3 regions of the Streptomyces thioluteus genome follow, and region 2 is predicted to be linked to each of the others. Evidence: riboswitches for the same ligand, from Rfam matches in the RefSeq annotation. Region 2 holds a riboswitch; each other region holds the start of a gene.

Evidence for each region. Region 2 has a riboswitch for cobalamin ahead of nrdI (class Ib ribonucleoside-diphosphate reductase assembly flavoprotein NrdI). Riboswitches for the same ligand answer to the same signal wherever they lie in the genome.
Region 1: linked by a shared signal. The riboswitch ahead of ABD794_RS07970 (ribonucleoside-diphosphate reductase subunit alpha) and the one ahead of nrdI (class Ib ribonucleoside-diphosphate reductase assembly flavoprotein NrdI) in region 2 are both predicted to bind cobalamin.
Region 3: linked by a shared signal. The riboswitch ahead of ABD794_RS10040 (FecCD family ABC transporter permease) and the one ahead of nrdI (class Ib ribonucleoside-diphosphate reductase assembly flavoprotein NrdI) in region 2 are both predicted to bind cobalamin.

The regions. Positions count from the first base shown of each region.
Region 1 is NZ_BAAAXZ010000062.1:13,316-16,580, reverse strand. It holds partial or broken gene ABD794_RS07970 (ribonucleoside-diphosphate reductase subunit alpha) at 1-1,748, opposite strand, end outside; cobalamin riboswitch at 1,909-2,034, opposite strand; gene ABD794_RS07965 (hypothetical protein) at 2,385-2,846, shown strand; partial or broken gene mctP (monocarboxylate uptake permease MctP) at 2,923-3,265, opposite strand, start outside.
Region 2 is NZ_BAAAXZ010000043.1:36,968-40,232, forward strand. It holds partial or broken gene metE (5-methyltetrahydropteroyltriglutamate--homocysteine S-methyltransferase) at 1-550, shown strand, start outside; gene ABD794_RS06025 (hypothetical protein) at 628-975, shown strand; cobalamin riboswitch at 1,041-1,256, shown strand; gene nrdI (class Ib ribonucleoside-diphosphate reductase assembly flavoprotein NrdI) at 1,419-1,847, shown strand; gene nrdE (class 1b ribonucleoside-diphosphate reductase subunit alpha) at 1,808-3,265, shown strand, end outside.
Region 3 is NZ_BAAAXZ010000078.1:20,062-23,326, reverse strand. It holds gene ABD794_RS10045 (ABC transporter ATP-binding protein) at 1-664, opposite strand, end outside; gene ABD794_RS10040 (FecCD family ABC transporter permease) at 664-1,725, opposite strand; cobalamin riboswitch at 1,839-1,980, opposite strand; gene ABD794_RS10035 (heme-binding beta-barrel domain-containing protein) at 1,958-2,563, opposite strand; gene ABD794_RS10030 (DsrE family protein) at 2,821-3,186, shown strand; gene ABD794_RS10025 (DUF3099 domain-containing protein) at 3,191-3,265, opposite strand, start outside.

The DNA.
Region 1 (3,265 bases), on a different contig from region 2:
TTGGGGTAGTGGTCCGGGTGCAGCACACCGCGCGCGGTGCGGGTGGCGGACCAGGCCTCGTGCGGGCCGTGCCGCTCGGCGAGGTCGGCCGACGCCTCGTACGCCGCGAGCATGATCCGCTCGGAGATCCGGGTGGACAGCGCCTTCGCCTCGGGGGAGTCGAAGGGCAGGCGCAGCCGGAAGAAGACGTCCTGGAGACCCATCAGGCCCAGACCGACCGGCCGCCAGCGGGAGTTGGAGGCGCCCGCCTGCTCGGTCGGGTAGAAGTTGATGTCCACGACGCGGTCGAGGAAGGTCACGGCGGTGCGGACGGTGCGGTCGAGCCGCTCCCAGTCCATCTCGCCGTCGGCGCCCAGGTGGGCCGCGAGGTTGACCGAACCCAGGTTGCAGACCGCGGTCTCGCCGTCGTTCGTGACCTCCAGGATCTCCGTGCAGAGGTTGGAGGAGTGGACGACCTGGCCGGGCTCGGCGGTCTGGTTGGCGGTGCGGTTGGCGGCGTCCTTGAACGTCATCCAGCCGTTGCCGGTCTGCGCGAGCGTCCGCATCATGCGGGCGTAGAGCACCCGGGCCGGGATGGTCTTGACGGCCTTGCCCGCGGCCTCGTATGCGCGGTACGCGGCGTCGAACTCGTCGCCGTAGAGGTCCACCAGGTCCGGGGTGTCCGCCGGGGAGAACAGCGACCACTCGGCGTCCGCCTCGACCCGGCGCATGAACTCGTCCGGGATCCAGTGCGCGATGTTGAGGTTGTGCGTGCGGCGCGCCTCCTCACCGGTGTTGTCGCGGAGCTCCAGGAACTCCTCGATGTCCGCGTGCCACGTCTCCAGGTAGACGCAGGCCGCGCCCTTGCGCCGGCCGCCCTGGTTGACGGCCGCGACCGAGGCGTCGAGGGTGCGCAGGAACGGCACGATGCCGTTGGAGTGCCCGTTGGTGCCGCGGATCAGCGAACCGCGGGAGCGGATGCGGGAGTACGACAGGCCGATGCCGCCCGCGTGCTTCGACAGCCGCGCCACCTGGTGGTAGCGGTCGTAGATCGAGTCCAGCTCGTCCAGCGGCGAGTCCAGCAGGTAGCAGGACGACATCTGGGGGTGCCGCGTACCGGAGTTGAAGAGCGTGGGGGAGGACGGGAGGTACGAGAGCGTGCTGGTGAGGCGGTAGAGCTCGGCGACGTCCTCCAGCGCCCGCTCCGAGTGGTCCTCGGCCAGGCCGCAGGCCACGCGCAGCAGGAAGTGCTGCGGGGTCTCGATCACGTTCCGGGTGATCGGGTGGCGGAGCAGGTAGCGGCTGTGCAGGGTGCGCAGGCCGAAGTAGCCGAAGCGGTCGTCGGCGCCGTCGGTCAGGGCGGCGTCCACCAGCGCGTCCAGCCGCCGGGCGTGGGTGCGCACGAAGGCGGCGGTGTCGTCGGCGATCAGGCCCTCGCGGTGCCCGGTCTCCACGGAGGCGGAGAAGGAGACCGCGCCCTGCCCGGCCGCCTCCTGGGCGATGGCGAGCGTGAGGAGGCGCGCGGCGAGCCGCGAGTACTCGGGCTCCTCGCCGATCAGCCCGGCCGCGGCCTCGGTGGCCAGCGAGCGCAGTTCGGCCTCGTCCGATCCGGCGTGCCGGCCGCGCAGCGCGGCGGCGGCGACCTTGCCGGGGTCGGTGGCGGGGAGGTCGGCGGTGAGTTCCGTCAGGGTGCGCAGCAGCGCGGTCCCGGGGCCGTCGGCGGATGCCGCCGCCTGCGCTGAGACCGGATCGACGGGCGCGATCGTCACGTGTTGCTCTCCCTCACTCGGCTGGAGGCCGCTCGGGAGCGCACGGGGCCGCGCACGGGCATGCGGGGCACCGTACGAGGCGTACGGGAGCATGCGCGCAGGCGTCCACCGGCCCAACCCTCGAGGCCCGGACGTGTTCGACACCGCACGCCGGTGGACCGGCGAGGGCGCACTGTCGTCAGGTCTTCGGACTGCTGTGTGGGCGCAATGTGCCCACACGTACACCGTTGCGGGACAGTTCCGGATTTCCACCGGATTCCCCTGCGGCGACAGCGAGGACGAGCATACATCTAGTGGCGACGGTGGCGTGTACCCCCACATGTTGTGTCGGCGCGTCATGAGGTGGTCGCGGAATGTGCTAACGGGTGCGCCGCCGGGGGCGGTTTCCCGGGCCGCGTTCGCGTCCGTGACGGGCCGGCGCGAGGCAGGGCGGGGGAACGGGGGCGTCGTTTCGCGAATGCGTAGCCGCGGGGCGCGTGGCGGTGGCGCGTCCTCGGCCGGGCGCGGGCCGCGGCCGGCCGGCACTGACTTTTGTCATCTCCGGCCGGTGACGGGCGGATCTGCCGCCGGGGGGCGGGGGCCGGAATGATCGTGGGTGTCGGACGGGACGGCGACACCACGACAGGGGCGGACATCATGAGCGGGACCATCACCGAGCAGCAGACCGGGATCGAGGCCGGGGCCGGGCAGGGCGTGCCCGACCCGGAGCTGAAGCCGCTTCCGGTGTGGTTCTTCGCCTTCGAGGGGGCCATGGGGGCCGCCTTCGACCTCTACAAGGCGTGGGACGGGGCCTGGATGGTCCTCGCCGGGCTGGGGGCGGTGAACGTCGCGGTGGGGCTGACGGTCCTGCGGCGGCGCAGGAAGCTGCTCAAGGCCCTGCTGAAGAACTCCCGCACCCGGAAGATCCTCTTCGGGCTCATCGGGCTGCGGGTCGCGCTGCACGTCGTGCTCGGGGCCGTGGGTGCCACCGTCGAGTCGGCGGCCGGTCATCTGGCCCTGGGGCTGGTGATGTCCGCGCTGACGGTGGGGCTGCTCTGGTTCGACCAGCGGGTCTCTTTCCGGGCGCTCGGTCTGACGCCGTCCGGTACGGCCGCCTGAGGGGGGCGGAGGGGAACGGTGGGGCCCGTGGTGCGCTCGCGCACCACGGGCCCCACCGTTTCCAGGTGACCGTTTCTCAGTGACCGCCCGGTGCCCCCGCCGTGGCCGGCGGCAGCTCCACCGCCACGTCCGGGTCGCCCGCGTCCGCCGTGTAGTCCGCGGGCTTCGTCTCGTCCACCCCGTCCGGGGCCTTCACGGCCTTGAGGACCAGCGTCAGCACGACCGCGACGGCGACGTTCAGGGCGAAGGCCGTCAGGCCGATGTAGCCCTTCTCCCCGATGAACGGGATGAGGTTGGTGTTGCCGAAGTGGTCCTGCGTGGCGCTCGGCGTCTCGTACGCCCGCCACGTCCCGTACGCCATGCCCACGGCCCAGCCGGCCAGCAGGGCCCAGCGGTGGAACCAGCGGGTGAACAGGCCG
Region 2 (3,265 bases):
CCAGGTCGCCCTCGCCCTGCGGGACGAGGTGAACGATCTGGAGGCGTCGGGGACTTCGGTGATCCAGGTGGACGAGCCCGCACTGCGCGAGACCCTGCCCCTGCGGGCCGCCGACCGGCCCGCCTACCTGGCGTGGGCCACCGAGGCCTTCCGGCTCAGCACGAGCGGCGTGCGCCCGGACACCCAGATCCACACCCACATGTGCTACGCCGAGTTCGGCGACATCGTCCAGGCCATCGACGACCTCGACGCCGACGTCATCAGCCTGGAGGCCGCCCGCTCCCACATGCAGGTCGCCCGCGAACTGGCCGCTCACGGCTACCCGCGAGAGGCCGGACCCGGCGTGTACGACATCCACTCCCCGCGCGTGCCCAGTACCGAGGAAGCCGCCGCGCTGCTCCGTACCGGCCTCGAGGCCATCCCCGCGGAACGGCTGTGGGTCAACCCCGACTGCGGCCTGAAGACCCGCGGTTGGCCCGAGACCCGCGCCTCCCTGGAGAGCCTGGTCGCCGCCGCCCGTACCGTCCGCGAGGAGCTCTCCGCGTCCTGACGCGTGCGCCCATCGGCCGGGGAAGGGGCATCCACGCCCCTTCCCCGGCCCGTCGACGACAGGGGAGGGAACCCGGCGTGAAGCGGCAGCCCCGGCACATCGAGGTCGACGGCGAACCCATGGTCGCGCTGAGCGTGCGCGACTTCGAGAACCTCGCTGCCATGCGCCGGCAGGTCGGCAGCCAGGGTGCGCGTCTGCGCGCGTTCCGGACGGAGCTCATCGCCCTGTCCGAGTTCCTGGAAGCCCTCGACTCGGCCCTGCACGACCGGGCGGGACACACCGGCGGACCGGCATGCGCACAGCCGTCGGCGGCGGTCGCGCGCCTCGTCCCCGACCTCCGCCGACACGTGCGCAACGCACGCCGGATCACGGGCGCCAAGCGGGACGACGCTCCCCGCGAAACCCCGCAGAACTTCCAGAGTTAGGTCTACCTTACTTCGCCCCGAGACACAACATCTGGGTCGGTGTCATCCGGTGCGACTCAAGATGTAGTGTTGCCGGTGCTGGTGGTTCGCCGGGCACTTCTGTGCCGGGCGAGGCAAGAGGGAACCCGGTGGGAATCCGGGACTGCCCCGCAGCGGTGAGTGGGAACGACCGCCGTCATACGCACTGGACCCGACGAACGGGGCCCGGGAAGCGACGGCCAGTAGGCGTCTCGTAAGGCGTGCCCGCGAGTCCGAAGACCTGCCACCTGTGCGTGCGCCGACGAGCGGCGTACGCGCTCCGAGGCCCCGAGGGAGGGCCGCGCGGCAGTCGCACGGACCGGGGTCACGCACGTCCCCGGCGTCCGTCGTACGCGCCTCGACGCTCCTCCCCTCCCGGTCCTCGGACGGACGACGTGGGAGCGAGCGAGAGGAGACGGCGGCCGATGAGCGGTCTCGTGTATTTCTCCAGCGTCTCGGAGAACACCAAGCGCTTCGTGGAGCGGCTGGGCCTGCCCGCCACGCGCATTCCCCTGCATCCGCACCGCGAGGGCATGCCGACGGTCACCGGACCGTATGTGCTGATCGTGCCGACCTACGGCGGCGGCGAGCGCGCGGGCGCGGTCCCCAAGCAGGTGATCCGCTTCCTGAACATCGAGGCCAACCGGGCCCTGTTGCGGGGCGTGATCGTCTCCGGCAACACCAACTTCGGCGCGGACTACTGCCTTGCCGGGCGGGTGATCTCGGCGAAGTGCGGGGTCCCGGAGCTGTACCGATTCGAACTGCTGGGCACGGAACGCGACGTCCGTGCCGTGAGGGAAGGACTTCAGAGGTTTTGGACACGACACCCATCGGCGGCGAGGCCGGCGGCATGACCACCCTCACCACGGACGTCACGGCATCCGCCGCCCCGCGCGAATCGGTCGGTACCCGCAAGGACTACCACGCGCTCAACGCGATGCTGAACATGTACGACTGCCACGGCAGGATCCAGTTCGACAAGGACCGCGAGGCCGTCCGGCAGTACTTCCTCCAGCACGTGAACCCCAACACGGTGGTCTTCCCGACGCTCAAGGAGAAGATCGACTACCTGATCGGGAACGACTACTACGAGGAAGCACCGATCCGGGCCTACGCCTGGGAGTTCGTCGAGGGTCTGTACCGGGAGGCGTACGCCCACGAGCACCGGTTCCGCACCTTCCTGGGCGCGTTCAAGTACTACACGTCGTACACGCTGAAGACCTTCGACGGCTCCCGCTACCTGGAGCGCTACGAGGACCGGGTCGTCGCCACCGCCCTGTACCTGGGCGCCGGCGACGAGGCGCTGGCCTCCCGGCTGGTGGACGAGATGCTGACGGGCCGCTTCCAGCCCGCCACCCCCACCTTCCTCAACGCCGGGAAGGCGCAGCGCGGCGAGCTGGTCTCCTGCTTCCTGCTGCGCGTCGAGGACAATCTGGAGTCCATCGGACGGGGCGTCAACTCCGCGCTCCAGCTGTCCAAACGGGGCGGTGGCGTGGCCCTGCTGCTGACGAACCTGCGCGAACAGGGTGCTCCGATCAAGAAGATCGAGAACCAGTCGTCCGGCGTCGTCCCGGTGATGAAGCTGCTGGAGGACTCCTTCTCGTACGCCAACCAGCTGGGGGCCCGGCAGGGCGCGGGCGCGGTGTACCTGCACGCCCATCACCCGGACATCATGCGGTTCCTGGACACCAAGCGGGAGAACGCGGACGAGAAGATCCGCATCAAGACCCTCTCACTGGGCGTGGTCGTTCCGGACATCACCTTCGAACTCGCCAAGCGCAACGAGGACATGCACCTGTTCTCGCCGTACGACGTCGAGCGCGAGTACGGCAAGCCGCTCTCGGACCTGTCGGTCGGCGAGCACTACGACGACCTGGTCGCGAATCCGCGCATCCGTAGGACCACGCTCAGTGCCCGCGAGTTCTTCAAGACGATCGCGGAGCTGCAGTTCGAGTCGGGCTACCCGTACCTGCTGTTCGAGGACACGGTCAACCGGGCCAACCCCATCCCGGGGTGGATCAACATGTCCAATCTGTGCTCGGAGATCCTCCAGGTCAACACGCCGAGCACATACGACGCCTCGCTCGGCTACGAGATGGTCGGCAGGGACATCTCCTGCAACCTCGGGTCGCTGAACATCGCCGCCGCGATGGCCTCCCCGGACCTCGGCGCCACCGTCGAGACCGCGGTGCGCGGGCTGACATCCGTCTCCGACCAGTCGTCCATCGACGCCGTGCCCTCCGTGGCCCACGGCAACGCCCTCTCGCACGCC
Region 3 (3,265 bases), on a different contig from region 2:
CCTCGCCGGGCGGGCCGGACGCGACGAGGCGGCCGCCGGCGACGACGTGCAGGACGTCGCAGTGGGTCGCGGCCAGGTTGAGGTCGTGCAGGGCGGCCAGCACGGTGAGCCCGGACTCCCGTACCAGCGCGAGGACTTCGAGCTGCTGGCTGATGTCCAGGTGGTTGGTCGGCTCGTCCAGCACCAGCACCTTCGGCTGCTGGGCCAGGGCGCGGGCGATCAGCACGCGCTGCTTCTCGCCGCCGGAGAGGGTGAGGAAGCCGCGCTCGGCGAGGTGTCCGGCGCCGACGCGCTCCAGGGCCGACGCGCAGACCTCCCGGTCCTCGGTGCTCGTCCGCAGGGCCGACCGCTGGTGCGGCAGCCGGCCCATGGCGACGATCTCGGCGACGGTGAAGTCGAATTCGCTGCCCGACTCCTGCGGCAGCGCCGCGAGCCGCCGGGCCCCCTCGCGGGCGTCGAGGGCGTGCGCGTCGTCGCCGTCCAGCAGCACCCGCCCGTGTGTGGGCCGCAGCGCGCGGTAGACGCATCGGAGCAGGGTGGACTTGCCGCTGCCGTTGGGCCCGACGATGCCGACGAACTCGCCGGATCCGACGCGCAGTTCGACGTCCCGGACCAGCCGGGCGCCGGCGATCTCGACGGACAGGTCCTCGATGTCGACGCGCATCAGGCACCCCCGAAGACGTAGCCGCGGCGGCGCATCAGCAGGACGAAGCAGGGCACCCCGATCACCGAGGTGATCACCCCGACGGGCAGCTCGATCGGGGCCAGCAGCAGCCGTGAGACGACGTCCACCCACACCAGCAGCACCGCGCCCAGCAGCGGCGCGACGGCCAGCACCCGGCGGTGGTCGGCGCCGACCAGCATCCGGGCGGCGTGCGGGACCATCAGCCCGACGAACCCGATGGCGCCGCTGACCGCGACCACGGCCCCGGTGACGGCCGCCACCATGACGAACAGCACCCGGCGCCGCCGCTCGGGGTCCACGCCCAGCGCGGAGGACGTCTCGTCGCCCATGGCCAGGACGTTCAGACCGCGGGCCGTGCGGAAGAGGTAGCCGAGGCCGAGGAGGACGGCCGCGGCGGCCAGCGGGACGGACTGCCAGCTCGCCCCGCCCAGGCTGCCCAGCAGCCACATCATCGCGGAGCGGGCCGCGTCGCCCCGGTCCGCGCTGAAGACCATCAGCGCGGTGATCGCGGAGAAGCCGTAGTACATGGCCGTACCGGTGAGCACCAGCCGCAGCGGCGTCAGCCCGTGCCGGGTGCGGGCGGCGGCGTACACCAGGGCCATGGAGGCCAGCGCCGAGAGGAACGCGGCGCTGGACAGCGCCCAGACGCCGAGCGAGCCGAGCGCGCCGAAGAGCAGCACCGTGTTGGCGCCGACGGCGGCCCCGGAGGAGATGCCGAGGACGAACGGGTCGGCGAGCGCGTTGCGGATCAGCGCCTGGGTGGCCACGCCGACGGCGGAGAGCCCGGCGCCCACCACGGCGGCCAGCAGGGCGCGCGGGAAGCGGAGTTCCCAGACGATGGTGTAGGCGGAGACCTCGTCCGCCCCGATCTCCCCGCCGGTCAGCCCCGCGCGCAGATAGCGCAGGACGTCGCCCCAGCCGATGCCCGAGGAGCCGAGCCCCACGCAGCAGAACACGGAGACCAGCAGGGCGATGCCCAGCCCGGTCACGAGGGGTGGCAGCGGCAGCCGCCGGGACGGGGGTATGGCACCGGGGGGCATGGGGTGGTTCGCCTTCGCCTCGGGCCATGGCCTGGGCGGTACGGCGTACGCACCGAGGAGCGCCCCGCGCCGCGAGGGCGCGGGGGCCTCCCCTCGCAGTCCACGGCGAGTTGTCAGGAGCCGGCGCCGCCGCGGGTGATCGGGCTCGCAAGGGGGATGCCTTGCTTACCGTTGCGGGTCAGCGCCGGACTCTCACCGGACTTCCCCCGCGGGGCGCTGTGAGCGGCCGTCGTTACGGCTGCTCGGGGTTGTACGGGGTGCCGTCCTGGCGGAAGAAGGAGACGCCGTCGGGCAGGTCGTCCGGCAGGTTCCGGGCCCACTCCTCCAGGGCGGCGACGTCGGCGGTCTTCTTCAGCTGCGCCGACATGTAGGGGCGGAGCGGCACCTCGGGGGTGGCCTTCTCGCCGACCCACATCAGGTCGCCCTTGACGTAGCCGTAGAGGCGCTTGCCGCCGGAGTACGGGCCGGACGCGGCGGTCCGCGCGACCGCGTCCGTCACGATGTCGATCTGCGGCTTCTTGTCGGCCAGCTCGCCGTACCAGACCTCGACGATGCCCTGGTCGCGGATCATGACGACCTCGACCTGGCGGTTCTTGTCGATCCGCCAGTAGCCGCTCTCGGTCTCCAGCGGGCGCACCTTGTTGCCCTCGGCGTCGAGCACCCAGCTGTGCGACGTGTACTCCAGGAAGTCCCGGCCGTCGTGGGTGAAGGTGACTTCCTGGCCGAAGTTGCACTTCTCGGAACCGGGGAAGTCGGCGACGCCCGCACCCTCCCACTTGCCGAGGAGGAAGACGAGGGGGACCAGGTCCCGGTGCAGGTCGGAGGGAATCTCGATCATGAGCTCAGACGATCTGTAGGGGTGAACAAGGAGGTCAGCGCTGGCCCTGGTACAGCTTCTTCCAGGTCAGCCCGGCGAACGCGAGAACGCCGACGGCGACCAGGACCAGCAGGGCGGTGAAGAAAGCCTCAAGCACGAGCGCGCTCCTCGGTCGGAGTGAGGGTGTTTACGGACCGGGTCGAGTCTAGTCGGAGGGGCTGCCCCCGGCTCTGTGAGGTCCGTCCCGGCCCGCGGGGAGCGCCCCCTAGAGTGACCCCATGCGGAAGAAGCTCGTGATCAAGGTGACGGCGGGCGCGGACGCGCCCGAGCGGTGCTCGCAGGCGTTCACGGTGGCGGCCGTCGCCGTGGCCAGCGGGGTCGAGGTGTCTCTCTGGCTGACCGGTGAGTCGTCCTGGTTCGCGCTGCCGGGGCGGGCGGCGGAGTTCGAGCTGCCGCACGCGGCGCCGCTGCCCGAGCTGATCGACGGGATCCTGGCGGGCGGCGGGATGATCACGGTGTGCACCCAGTGCGCGGCCCGGCGGGACATCGAGGAGAAGGACCTGATCGAGGGCGCGCGGATCGCCGGCGCGCAGGTCTTCGTCGGCGAGGTCATGGCGGACGACGTGCAGGCGCTCGTGTACTGACCGGCTATCTGTGGTCCCGGTCGTCCAGTTCGTTCCACCAGCGGTCCGACTCGGGGTCCCCGGTCTCGTCCCACCAGCG